Linked DNA regions of Massilia sp. METH4. The protein of the gene in region 2 interacts with the protein of the main gene of each other region in a pairwise test. Links are inferred from orthologs where the notes say so. Each region holds a gene or a part of one and is shown on either strand. Other genes may lie near its edges.

Region 1 (7,053 bases), 1.4 Mb from region 2 along the record:
GCTGAGCGTGCAGCAGAATGGCATGCTGAACTTGATGCGGCCCGGCATGCACAGCGTCGTCGAGGTGGGCGGCGCCACGCTGGCCCAGGCATGGCGGGCACGTGCGCCGAACTCGCATTTCACCACGATCACCGATCGGCCGGACGACGACGCGGCATTCTCGACCGGGATCATCGACGTGGAAGCGGAAGAGATGGACCAGGCCATGTGGAGCCAGGCGGCCCCGGCGCAATGCTGGCTGTTCCCGGAAACGCTGGAACGCCTGCGCGACCCATGGGCTTTCCTGCAACGCGTGCGGCACGAGGCACTGGGTGCCGTCGATATCGTGGCTTGCGTGAACAATGGCCAGAACTGGCTCGTGCAATCGCAGCTGGCCACGGGGAACCTGTTGTACCAGCCTGCCGGCGTGCCGGACCGCCGCAGCCTGCACCTGTTCACCCGCACTTCGCTGGCCGCGCTGCTGCGCGAATGCGGCTTCGAGATCGCGGAAATGACGGCGGTGAATGCGCACCAGCCGCCGCCGGCCGTGCTGGAAGCGATTCGGCAGCTGGCCGTTGCCACCGGGGGCGATCCGGCGCTGGCCGAGCAGGATGCGCTGGCTTATCAGTATCTGGTGCGGGCAGTGGCGGTCTAAGAACGCCTAACACCCACCCCATGGCCACGTTGCAGCGTCTCGCCGTACAGGCGTACTGTCTTCGACGCCGCGCCTTGCCCTGGGTGTTTTGTTAGGCGTTCTAAAGCGCTTGCCTGGCGGGCCGCCTTTGGGGCCTATGCGCCTGCGAAGGCGGCGACCTGCTCGATGGTCAGTGGTGCAAGCGGCGTGGAGCACGTTGCGCCGACGGCTTCCGTCTTGCGCCCTGCGTGACCTTTGCTTTCGATCGCGGCAATGTCGACCGCGCTAAGGGCGCCCAACTGCGCCATCGCCAATACGCTCACCTGGGCGGAATTCATGATGACGATCCTGTCAGCTGACAGCGCGCCGATCAGGCCGCCGCCCAGACCGGGCACTTGCGCGGTGGTCAACGCGGCCGGCTCGGCCGCCATGCCGGACTTCATCGCCTTGGCCGGCAGCGTAGCGGCCGCCTGCGTGCCGAGGGCCGCAGCCTGCGTCTTGGACAAGGCCGCCACTGCCGCAGTCGCGATGAAGCGGCCAACCTGCGAGCTCGACCAAACCATGTCCTGCGCGGTACTCAAACTGGTGTGATAAGTCATTGGATTCTCCGGGGCCTGCAAATGCCTGGCTGATACGAAGCGGGCAGCGTCATTACCACTTGGTACTTACGCTGCTGCTCGGCTCCACCAAGCCCTGTTTCAGTGCTTAACGGCAACAGATCCAAATGCTTTAGAGCGCCTAACGAAAACCGCAGGGCAAGGCGCGGCGTCGAAGACAGTACACCTGTACGGCGAGACGCTGCACCGCAGCCATGGGGGTTTTGTCAGGCGCTCTTAGGCATTGCAGCTTTCCCGGTACACAGCACCTGCGATGCCGAGCGCGGGTGAAAAAAAACGGAAGAGCTTTCCAGCTCTTCCGTTCGTTTGCTTCGGCACGGATGGGAATCCCTGCCTGCCCGGTGCCTGGTGCACCAGAGGCGCACTCAGAATGGAATATCGTCATCCATATCCGAGAAGTTCGGTGCCGGCTTCGGTGCCGGGCGCGGTGCCGGTGCGGCAGCCTGCGGGCGCGGAGCGGGACGGCTCGGCGGCGCGTCGTAGCCGCCCATGTCGTCGCCACCCATCGCATCGCCGCCCATGCCCTGGCGGCCGCCCAGCATCTGCATTTCCTGCGCGATGATGTCGGTGGCGTACTTCTCGATGCCGTCCTTGTCGGTGTACTTGCGGGTCTGCAGGCGGCCTTCGACGTAGACCGAGGAGCCCTTCTTCAGGTACTGGCCGACGATTTCCGCCAGGCGGCCGAAGAAGGAGATGCGGTGCCACTCGGTGGTTTCCTTCTGTTCGCCCGTGTTGCGGTCCTTGCTGCGGAAGGACGTGGCGACAGCAATGTTGGCGATGGCATCGCCGCTCGGCATGTAGCGGATCTCCGGATCGCGGCCCAGGTTGCCGACGATGATGACTTTATTGACAGATGCCATGTAGTACTCCTGCGTGAATATTTACCAAACGATCATTATAAGACAGGGCCTGTGGACAACATACCACGGGACAGATGAATTTTTTGCTGCAAGGCTGGGAGCTTTTCCGCGTGCGTCGCGCAGCGGAATGTGAATACTGGTATTATATACAGTATTTGCCAGCCATGGCTTGCCAGCGTGTGATTCGCATCAATTCGGCCCGGATTGGCCCGAGTCGGGCCCAATTCAGCCATCAGGACTTGAAACAGGGCTTGAAATCGAATCGAACGCCTGCATAGTGGACTGGTTGGTCTCCGGACGCCGCGCTGCATTGTCAAGTCTTCAAGCGGATGATCGTTCCAGGTGGGCCGTCCTGTCGTTTCTCGCATATTCAAGGCACATACATACATGGAAGAAATCCGCATTCGCGGCGCGCGCACCCATAACCTGAAGAACATCAACCTCGATCTGCCCCGCAACAAACTGATCGTGATCACCGGCCTGTCCGGTTCCGGCAAGTCGTCGCTGGCGTTCGACACGCTGTATGCGGAAGGCCAGCGCCGCTACGTCGAGTCGCTGTCGGCCTATGCGCGCCAGTTCCTGCAACTGATGGAAAAGCCGGACGTGGACATGATCGAAGGCCTGTCGCCGGCGATCTCGATCGAGCAGAAGGCCACGTCGCACAACCCGCGCTCCACCGTGGGCACCGTGACGGAGATCCACGACTACCTGCGCCTCCTGTACGCTCGCGTGGGCACGCCGTATTGCATCAATCACCCGGACCACGCGCTGTCGGCGCAGTCGGTGTCGCAGATGGTCGATGCCGTGCTGGCGATGCCGGAAGGGACGAAGCTGATGATCATGGCGCCCGTGGTGGCCAACCGCAAGGGCGAGCATGCCGACCTGTTCGAGCAGATGCAGGCCCAGGGCTTCGTGCGCTTCCGCATCCAGAGCGGCACGAACGATGCGAAGATCTATGAAGTGGACGACCTGCCGAAGCTGAAGAAGACGGAAAAGCACACGATCGACGTGGTGATCGACCGCGTGAAGGTGAACCCGGACATCAAGCAGCGCCTGGCCGAGAGCTTCGAGACCGCGCTGCGCATCGCCGACGGCCGCGCCATCGCCTATGACATGGATGCCGGCACCGAGCACGTGTACTCGAACAAGTTCGCCTGCACCAGCTGCGGCTATTCGCTGCAGGAACTGGAACCGCGCCTGTTCTCGTTCAATAACCCGATGGGTGCCTGCCCCGAGTGCGATGGCCTGGGCCATATCGAGTTCTTCGATCCGAAGCGGATCGTGGCCTTCCCGAACCTGTCGCTCGCTTCCGGCGCAGTGAAGGGCTGGGATCGCCGCAACCAGTTCTACTTCTCCATGCTGCAAAGCCTGGCGGACCATTACGGCTTCGACCTGGACACGCCGTTCGAGAAACTGCCGGTCAGCGCGCAGAACGCCGTGCTGCACGGCTCCGGCAAGAACGTGATTCCGTTCGCCTACGTGAACGAGCGCGGCCGTACCGTGATCAAGGAGCACACGTTCGAAGGCGTGGTGAACAACCTGGCACGCCGCTACCGCGAAACGGATTCGATGGCCGTCAAGGAAGAGCTGGCCAAGTTCATCAACGAGAAGAAGTGCCCGGCCTGCGAAGGCGCGCGCCTGCGCGTGGAAGCACGCCACGTGAAGGTGGGCACCGGCACGCAGGAAAGGGCGATCTACCAGATCGCCGAGAAGCCGCTGCGCGACACGCTGTCGTTCTTCGAGCAGCTGCAGCTTGCCGGCGCCAAGCGCGATATCGCCGACCGCATCGTCAAGGAAATCGTCTCGCGCCTCTCGTTCCTGAACAACGTGGGTCTCGACTACCTGTCGCTGGACCGTTCGGCCGACACGCTGTCCGGCGGCGAAGCCCAGCGTATCCGCCTGGCCTCGCAGATCGGTTCCGGCCTGACGGGCGTGATGTACGTGCTCGACGAACCGTCGATCGGCCTGCACCAGCGCGACAACGACCGGCTGATCGACACCCTGAAACACCTGCGCGACATCGGCAACAGCGTGCTGGTGGTGGAGCACGACGAGGATGCGATCCGCACCGCCGACTACATCGTGGACATGGGCCAAGGCGCCGGCGTGCATGGCGGCGACGTGATCGCGGCCGGCCCGCTGAAGGATATCCTGAAGAACAAGCAGTCGCTGACGGCGCAATACCTGAACGGCTCGCTGAAGATCGAGGTGCCGAAGAAGCGCACGGCGGCCGATCCGAAGAAACAGCTCGTCATCACGGGCGCGCGCGGCAACAACCTGAAGAACCAGACGCTGTCGGTGCCGGTCGGCTTGCTCACCTGCGTGACGGGCGTTTCCGGCTCCGGCAAGTCGACCCTGGTGAACGACACGCTGTACCCGGCGCTGTCGCGCCACCTGTACGGCTCGCAGACGGAACCGGCGGAGCACGATTCGATCAGCGGCCTGGAACACTTCGACAAGGTGATCTCCGTCGACCAGGCGCCGATCGGCCGCACGCCGCGCTCGAACCCGGCCACGTACACGGGCGTGTTCACGCCGATCCGCGACCTGTTCGCGACGGTGCCGACGGCGAAGGAACGGGGCTACAGCGCCGGCCGCTTCTCGTTCAACGTGAAGGGCGGCCGCTGCGAGGCCTGCCAGGGCGACGGCGTGCTGAAGGTGGAGATGCACTTCCTGCCGGACGTGTACGTGCCTTGCGACGTGTGCCACGGCAAGCGCTACAACCGGGAAACGCTCGAAGTGCACTACAAGGGCAAGAGCATCACCGAAGTGCTGGAGATGACGGTGGAAGACGCGCACGAGTTCTTCAAGCCCGTGCCGACGATCGCCCGCAAGTTGCAAACGCTGCTCGACGTGGGCCTGGGCTATATCAAGCTGGGGCAGAGCGCCACCACGCTCTCGGGCGGCGAGGCGCAGCGCGTGAAGCTGTCGCTGGAACTGTCCAAGCGCGATACCGGCCGCACGCTGTACATCCTCGACGAGCCGACGACGGGCCTGCACTTCCACGACATCGACCTGCTGCTGAAGGTGATCCACCGCCTGCGCGACCAGGGCAACACGCTCGTGATCATCGAGCACAACCTGGACGTGATCAAGACGGCCGACTGGATTGTCGACCTGGGCCCCGAGGGCGGCGCCGGCGGCGGCCGCATCATCGCCACCGGCACGCCGGAGGAAGTGGCGAAGAACCCGGAAAGCGTGACGGGCAAGTACCTGGTGCCGCTGCTGAAGAAGAAGTAAGCGGCCCCACGGTCCACCAAGCCGGCTCTCCGAGCCGGCTTTTTTATTGCCTGAAAAATGGGGTACGTCCCCATTTTTCAGGCAACATCCATGAGCTGGCACCGAAACATGCCGTCTCAATAAAAGGTGAAATCTTCGTTGCACCTCGGGATGCCCTGCACGGCATCGGCCACGACATACCACACCAGCCCGGCGACGGGCAGCACCAGCAACCACAGAGCGGCCATCACAGCCTCCTAGTCCAGTTCCATTTCGCACAGGTGTGCGAAAGTGCGTCAAAAATAAACGGGCAAGGCCCGTCCCCATCATGCAGCGCCCTACTCCACTTCGTTGAAGCTCTTGTACGTTGAGATCAGCCGGTTGAACGCCCGGCCCATGCGCTTCGGTGCCGTATCGTCGCGCAGGAAGCGCACGTCGTGCATCACGCCGATGATCAGGCTGTAGATCTCGAACACCAGCTGTTCGGGATCGGTATCGGGCCGCAGGTGCCCCATTTCCATCGCTTGCAGCACGGTCTTGCGCAGCGAGGCACGCCAGCGCATCACGCCAGCTTCCAGCCGGTCGCGCAGCGGGCCGTCCAGGTCGTCGAATTCGAAGGCCCCCGCCGTGTACAGGCAGGCGCCGCGCAACGCCTCGTTGCTGCCCTTCCTGAGCCACAGGTTCACCTGCATGACCAGCCGCGGCAGCCCTTTCGGCGCCGCCATGGACGGCATGAACACCTCCTCGGCGAAGCCGCGGTCGTATTCATCGAGCACCGCGCCCTGCAGCGCTTCCAGCGAGCCGACCCGCGAGAACACGCCGCTCTTGCTGATGCCGGTGCGCTTGGCGAGCTCGCCCAGCGACAGCTTGCCGATGCCATCCGAGGCAGCCATCTCCATGGCCGCGGCGAGAATGGTGGCGTAGGTGGTTTCGCTCTTGGCCGTGATATTCATGGCCGTACTTTAGCACACGTGTGCGAAACTTCCAGGTATTTTTATTGCCCAGCCAGCCGGACGCCATGGCAAGGCGAATGCGCCGACAATCGCCTGGTACGAAAAAGGAGGTATATGGACGGTATCGCGTTGTGGGCCCAGGCGGGCTTCTGGGGATTCGTGGCCGGCGCGGCGCTGCTGCTGGGTGCCGCCGTCGGCTACTGGGTGGCGGTGCCGCAGCGGGTGATCGCCGGGATCATGGCGTTCGGCAGCGGCGTGCTGATCTCGGCGCTGTCGTTCGACTTGATGGATGAAGCATTCCGCCAGGGTGGCTTCAATGCCACGGCGATCGGCTTCCTCGGCGGCGCCGTCGTCTACACGGCGGCCAACCGCCTGCTCGCCGCGCATGGCGCCAGGCACCGCAAGCGCTCGTCGGGCCGGCAGTCCACCGAAGGCAGCGGGACGGCGCTCGCGCTCGGCGCGCTGATGGACGGGATACCGGAATCGATCGTCATCGGACTGTCGCTGCTCAAGGGCGGCGCGGTGAGCACGGTGGCCGTGGCGGCGGTGTTCCTGTCGAATATCCCGGAGGGCTTGTCGAGCGCCGCCGGCATGAAGCGTGCCGGCCGCTCGGTGCAATACATCTTCGCCATCTGGGGCGGCATCGCCCTGGCCTCCAGCGCGGCGGCGCTGGTGGGCTACTCGGTGTTCCAGCGCTTTTCGGCCGAAGTGGTGGCGGCCACGACGGCGGTTGCCGCCGGTGCCATCCTTGCCATGCTGGTCGACACGATGATCCCCGAAGCGTTCGAGGA
Region 2 (6,642 bases):
CCACCCGCTGGACTCGGCCGCGGCCATCTGCATCAGCGGCGGCGTCAGCTACCTGCTGCTGGGCGCCAGCCCGGCCGCCGCCGGCGTGGCCTTGCTCCTGACCGGCATTTTCGACCTGTTCCTGCACAGCGATATCGCGACACCGCGCTGGCTTGGCTATCTCGTGCAGCGCCCGGAAATGCATACGGTTCACCACCAGCTTCACCACCACGCGCAGAACTACGGCTTGCCGATCTGGGACCTGCTGTTCGGCACGTGGACGAATCCCGCGCGGCGCGTGACCGAGCTTGGATTCGACGGCGACAAATCCGACCGGATCGCCGACATGCTGCTGTTCCGCGACGTGCACCGCACCAACTGAATATTTCAGGCATTGCTTGCGGGCGCGCGCTTTTTCGGCGTATATTTAGATCATCATCTAATTAGCCGTTTCTCGAAATACGATGCCAGCCCCCACCGACGCCTTCAAGGCCATGGCCGACCCCGCGCGGCGCGAGATCCTGCGCCTGCTGCGCGATGGCGAAATGACGGCGGGCCAGCTGGCCGAGCATTTCGACATGACGCGCCCGACGATGTCGCATCACTTCGCCGTGCTGGCGGAAGCCGACCTGATCACCCGCCGCCGCGAGGGCCAGACGATCTGGTATGGCTTGAACACCACGGTGCTGCAGGACGTGGCGGCATGGATGATGGACCTTACCCAACCACAGACCAGAAGGAGGAAGGCATGAACCGGCAACACCTGATTGCAAGCGTTATCCTGATCCTGGCGGCCACGGTGCTCACGGCTCTGTGCTGGCCCAGCCTGGCCGAGACCATTCCCATCCATTGGAACACGCACGGAAGGGCGGACGGCTTCGGCCCGCGCTGGGTCGTGTGGCTGACCGGGCCGGGTGCCATGGTGTTTGCGCTGCTGGCGGGGGGCGCGTTGCCTTACCTGTCGCCAAAGGGTTATGACGTGAACGCGTTCCGTTCGACCGCCGGCTACATCGTGGCGGTGGTCGTCGGCATGATGGGCCTGCTGCACGCGGTGTTCCTCACTGCGCTCTTCAACGAAGGGTTCGACGTGAGCCGCGCGGTCCCGGCCGCCATTTGCGTGATGCTGGCCGTGATCGGCAATTCGCTGGGCAAGGTACGCCGCAACTTCTACATCGGCATTCGCACTCCCTGGACCCTGGCGAGCGAGCGGGTGTGGTACGCGACGCACCGGGTGGGAGCCAGGCTGATGGTGGCTTCGGGCCTGCTGGGATTGCTCGCGGTGCTGCTTGGCGCGCCGGGGCATTATGCGATCGGGCTCGTCGTCATCGGCGCGTTGTTGCCGGTGTTGTATTCGCTGGTGCTGTACAAGCGGCTGGAGCGGGCAGGGGAGCTGTAAGAAAAAACGCCGCGTCGAACGCGGCGTTTTTCTTGACGGGCAGGCTTACTTTCCAGTGATCGAAATCACGTCCGCCCCCGGTGCACCGAAGGCTTGCTCCTTCAGCAGGTGCAACTGGTCCCGCACCTGCGCGGCCTTCTCGAACTCCAGGTTCTTCGCGTGTTCGACCATGAGCTTTTCGAGGCGCTTGATTTCCTTCGCCACCTGCTTCTCGCTCATCGTCTCGTACTTGGCAGTCTCCTGCGCGGCCTTCAGCTGCGTCGATTCGCGGTTCGGATCGTACACACCGTCGATCATGTCCTTGATGACCTTGTTGACGCCGCGGGCGATGATGCCGTGCTTCTCGTTGTGGGCGATCTGCTTGGCGCGGCGCCGCTCCGTTTCATCGATCGCGCGCTTCATCGAATCGGTCATCTGGTCCGCATACAGCAGGGCCACGCCGTTCAGGTTACGGGCCGCGCGGCCGATCGTCTGGATCAGCGAACGCTCGGAACGCAGGAAGCCTTCCTTGTCCGCGTCCAGGATCGCCACCAGCGACACTTCCGGCAAGTCCAGGCCCTCGCGCAGCAGGTTGATGCCGACCACCACGTCGAACGTGCCGATACGCAGGTCGCGCAGGATTTCCACGCGCTCGACCGTCTCGATATCGCTGTGCAGGTAGCGCACCTTGATGCCGTGGTCGGACAGGTATTCCGTGAGTTGCTCGGACATGCGCTTGGTCAGCGTCGTGACCAGCACGCGCTCGTTCTTGGCGATGCGGTCGTTGATCTCGGAAAGCAGGTCGTCCACCTGGGTGCGCGCCGGGCGCACGATGACTTGCGGGTCGACGAGGCCCGTCGGGCGCACCACCTGTTCCACCACCTGGTCGGCATGCTTCTGCTCGTACTCGGCCGGCGTGGCGGACACGAAGATCGTCTGCCGCATCTTGTTCTCGAATTCCTCGAACTTCAGCGGGCGGTTGTCGAGCGCGGAGGGCAGGCGGAAGCCGTAATCCACCAGGTTCGTCTTGCGCGAACGGTCGCCGTTGTACATGGCCGACAGCTGGCCGATGAGCACGTGCGACTCATCCATGAACATCAGCGCATCCTTCGGCAGGTAGTCGATCAGCGTCGGCGGCGGCTCCCCAGGCATCGCGCCGGACAGGTGCCGCGAGTAGTTCTCGATGCCTTTCGTGAAGCCGATCTCGGCCATCATTTCCAAGTCGAAACGGGTGCGCTGCTCGAGGCGCTGTTCCTCGATCAGTTTTCCTTCCTTGCGGAAGAATTCCAGGCGGTCGCGCAGTTCGGCCTTGATGCTCTCGATGGCGCGCAGCACCGTCGAGCGCGGCGTCACATAGTGCGAGCCGGGATAGACGGTGAAGCGGGGGATCTTCTGGCGCACGCGACCCGTCAGCGGGTCGAACAGCTGGATCGATTCCAGCTCGTCGTCCCACATTTCCAGGCGCACGGCCAGTTCCGCGTGTTCGGCCGGGAAGATGTCGATCGTGTCGCCGCGTACGCGGAAGGTGCCGCGGCCGAAGTCGACCTCGTTGCGCGTGTACTGCATCTGGATCAGGCGGGCGATGATGTCGCGCTGGCTCACCTTGTCCTTGGCGCGCAATGTCAGGATCATCTGGTGGTATTCGTTCGGATTACCGATACCGTAGATGGCCGACACGGTGGCCACGATGACGACGTCGCGCCGTTCCATCAGCGACTTCGTGCACGACAGGCGCATCTGCTCGATATGCTCGTTGATCGACGAGTCCTTCTCGATGAACAGGTCGCGCTGCGGCACATAGGCTTCCGGCTGGTAATAATCGTAATACGACACGAAGTACTCGACGGCATTCTGCGGGAAGAATTCGCGAAATTCGCTGTAGAGCTGCGCGGCCAGCGTCTTGTTGGGGGCGAATACGATGGCCGGCCGCCCCATGCGGGCGATCACGTTGGCCATCGTGTAGGTCTTGCCGGAGCCGGTCACGCCGAGCAGCGTCTGGAACGACAGGCCGTCGGCGATGCCTTCGCACAGCTGCTCGATGGCGGTCGGCTGGTCGCCGGCCGGCGGGAACGGCTGGTGCAGCTTGAAAGGGGAATCCGGGAACGTCAGCACGGTGGGCTCGGGGGCGCCAGCCAGTGATAAATCAGCCATGTGGTCAGACCTTTGCTAGAATAGGGAGTTGCACGTCACAACGTGCAGCCTTTGCGCGGCGACCTGCATACCTGGTCAATGCCGCGCACCGGAATTGCCGAGCACCGTGATCGCGGTACCTCCGCAGTGCCCGGACACGTGCCGTTGAAGTTGCTGCCGTTGAAGTTATAACGCTCACCCGCTGCGAATCGCATTCACTCGAATCCAATCCTATCATGACGAATCCTTCCGTTTTCAGTGCCATCGAGATGGCTCCGCGCGACCCGATCCTGGGCATCACCGAAGCTTTTAACGCCGACACCAACCCCAACAAGATCAACCTGGGCGTGGGCGTCTATTATGACGACAATGGCAAGGTGCCGCTGCTGTCGTGCGTGCAGAAAGCTGAAAACATCCTGATTGAACAGCCGGCCCCGCGCACCTACCTGCCGATCGAAGGCCTGGCCGCGTATGACAAGGCGGTGCAGGAACTGGTATTTGGGGCTGACAGTGCCGTAGTTCAAGAGCGCCGCGCGATCACCGTGCAGGCCCTGGGCGGCACCGGCGCCCTGAAGCTGGGCGCGGACTTCCTGAAGCGCTTCTCGCCGAATTCCGAAGTCTTCATCAGCGATCCAAGCTGGGAAAACCACCGCGCGCTGTTCGAAAGCGCCGGCTTCAAGGTCAACAACTACGCCTACTACGATCCCGCCACCCATGGCGTGAACTTCGAAGGCATGCTGGCCGCGCTGAAGGCGATGCCGCAGGGCGCCGTCGTGGTGCTGCACGCCTGCTGCCACAATCCGACCGGTGCCGACCTGACTGCCCAGCAGTGGGACCAGGTGATCGACGCCGTCGTGACCCGCGGCCTGATCCCGTTCCTGGACATGGCTTACCAGGGCTTCGGCGCCGGCATCGCCGAAGACGGTGCCGTGGTGCGCCGCTTCGCCGCCACGGGCGTGCCGCTGCTGGTGTCGAACTCGTTCTCGAAGTCGTTCTCGCTGTACGGCGAGCGCGTGGGCGCCCTGTCGGTCGTCGCGTCGACGGCCGACGAAGCTTCCCGCCTGCTGTCGCAGCTCAAGCGCGTGGTGCGCACCAACTACTCGAACCCGCCGGTGCACGGCGGCAAGGTGGTTGCGACCGTGCTGTCCACGCCGGAACTGCGCCAGCTGTGGGAAGACGAGCTGGCGGCGATGCGCGTGCGCATCAAGGCCACCCGCGACCAGTTCGTGCAGAAGCTGAAAGAGAAGGCTCCAGGCCACGACTTCGAATTCGTGCGCCAGCAGGTGGGGATGTTCTCGTACTCGGGCCTGACGAAAGAGCAGGTCGCCAAGCTGCGCGAACAGTCGATCTACGCCGTGGACACGGGCCGCATCTGCGTAGCTGCGATGAACTCGAAGAACATCGATATCGTTGTTGACGCGATCGCCAAAGTTCTCTAAAATCCTGCTTCTTCGTTGACGCACGTCAGCGAAGCAGTAGTAAAGAGCAGCAAACGATACCGATAAGCAAGCTTGCAAATGTTGCTTTCGCTGTATAAAATGCTGCTTCTAATCCCTGATAGCTCAGTCGGTAGAGCGACGGACTGTTAATCCGCAGGTCCCTGGTTCGAGTCCAGGTCGGGGAGCCAGAATACTGAAAAGCCCAGCGCAGCCCGCTGGGCTTTTTGCATTCCGGGTCGCATTATTCATCTGCGACGGCCCGCGTTTCATGTCCCTTAAACAATTCCCGCGTACGATATCCCTGCTGTTCGTGCCCGCGCCGCGCGCACGCAGCCATGAACCGACAGGAGATGGAATGACGGATATCTACCAGCAAATCTGGGACGCGGACCAGCAGCACGCCGGCCTGAAGGCGGTACACAAGGGCGAGTCAATCGACGCCTTCCGGGAGACGGGCCACGTGGTCGTCAACGAACTCGAGGAGGCGAGCAGGACGCACAAGCTCATCGAGGAAGTGCACATCCCGGCGCACAAGCAGCAGTCATACGACCTGGTGAATGCGCTGCTGAACAATTACACGCTCGACCAGACCAAGGCCGAAGTCAATTTCCCGGAAGAGCAGGACGAAGTCCAGCGCTTCCTCGACTACGCCCACAAGACCCCGCCGATGGAGGTGGCGCGCGCCTATGTCAACGAGCGCCTGGACCAGCCCTTGAGCACCGACCAGTGGTGGGCCGTGCTGCAGCGCGTGTGGTTCGAGCAGTACAGCGACGGCAAAAACCGCGACCTGAGCGGCTTCGAGCACGTGGTCGTGGGCGAGCAGAGGCAGGCGAAGGTGCAGGGCTACCACAGCTGGTACAAGTACTACCTGGACGAGCATTTCCAGCTGAACGGCGTCGACCGCGACAGCATCGAGTTCCTCGACTGGCGCAATTCGGAAGAGGACACGACGCCGGACGTGGCGACGCTGTCGTTCGTGTGGGAGGCGTTCGATTACCAGCGCAAGGAGTTCCGCAAGCTGACCAAGCCGATCGGCGGCTTCTGGATCGGGCCCAGCGTGGAAGGCTTGCTGGCGCTCGGGACCGTGCGGTTCATGGCCGAGGTGCTGGCGCCAAGGCATGCGGTGATCAATGGCTTCAAGTACAACCTGCCGCTGTTCCGCAGCGCGAACAATCGCCACCTGCGCACGTTCTATCCGGAGTTCTCCGCCCGCGTGTGATACGTCAGCAGGCTGGCCCCAGAGGATCAAGACCGCTGGCAAAGTCGAGAACTCGCGATACAAGCGGTTGCTGGAAAGCGCCAGACAGCGTTAAAGCAGCCGCCGTCCCGCCACGGTTTCCACGTCGATGGCGCCGCTGCCGGTCGTGTACACCACCGTCACCGCCAGTTCCGCCGTGCTGATGATCTCGACAATGCCCGAGCTCAGCGGCACATGGTCGCCGGCCGGCCCGCCCAGCAGCAGTTCCTGCAGGCGGCAGCAATCGTCCATGGTTGCGCTATGCGCCGACAGGAGGACCGCATCGCGCGCCGCGACCTGCGCCACGCGCGGTTCGCGGCCGCGCACGGCGCCCGCCGGCACCAGGGGAATGACCTGCTCGAGGACCGGGGCGCGCTCGCCGGTCGCGTTATGGATATTGATCTCCTTGGCGTAGCGCCCCGGCCGCACCGGCGCGCAGGCGCAGCAATCGTCGTGCTGCCGGCCGCAGACGAAGGGCACCC

The links.
Region 1: the proteins of uvrB (region 2) and uvrA interact in binary tests that used the Escherichia coli proteins (3 or more experiments, as listed by UniProt). The link is inferred for Massilia sp. METH4 from one-to-one orthologs.

Annotation. Positions count from the first base shown.
Region 1 is NZ_CP146614.1:1,489,477-1,496,529, forward strand. What follows is about bases 2,159-5,530. They hold uvrA (excinuclease ABC subunit UvrA), read left to right. Parts: upstream 2,159-2,477; coding sequence 2,478-5,330; downstream 5,331-5,530. Also shown: V6Z91_RS06615 (tetratricopeptide repeat protein), read left to right, coding at 1-634; V6Z91_RS06620 (hypothetical protein), read right to left, coding at 769-1,212; ssb (single-stranded DNA-binding protein), read right to left, coding at 1,596-2,090; V6Z91_RS06635 (TetR/AcrR family transcriptional regulator), read right to left, coding at 5,648-6,262; V6Z91_RS06640 (ZIP family zinc transporter), read left to right, coding at 6,377-7,053. UniProt on the Escherichia coli protein: The UvrABC repair system catalyzes the recognition and processing of DNA lesions. UvrA is an ATPase and a DNA-binding protein. A damage recognition complex composed of 2 UvrA and 2 UvrB subunits scans DNA for abnormalities.
Region 2 is NZ_CP146614.1:39,136-45,777, reverse strand. Bases 964-3,924 are described here. They hold uvrB (excinuclease ABC subunit UvrB), read right to left. Parts: upstream 3,506-3,924; coding sequence 1,421-3,505; downstream 964-1,420. Other genes in these bases: V6Z91_RS00195 (amino acid aminotransferase), read left to right, coding at 3,721-3,924; V6Z91_RS00205 (SdpI family protein), read left to right, coding at 964-1,375. In the rest of the region: V6Z91_RS00215 (sterol desaturase family protein), read left to right, coding at 1-361; V6Z91_RS00210 (autorepressor SdpR family transcription factor), read left to right, coding at 444-731; more of V6Z91_RS00205, read left to right, coding at 728-963; more of V6Z91_RS00195, read left to right, coding at 3,925-4,923; V6Z91_RS00185 (hypothetical protein), read left to right, coding at 5,279-6,142; V6Z91_RS00180 (hypothetical protein), read right to left, coding at 6,233-6,642. UniProt on the Escherichia coli protein: The UvrABC repair system catalyzes the recognition and processing of DNA lesions. A damage recognition complex composed of 2 UvrA and 2 UvrB subunits scans DNA for abnormalities.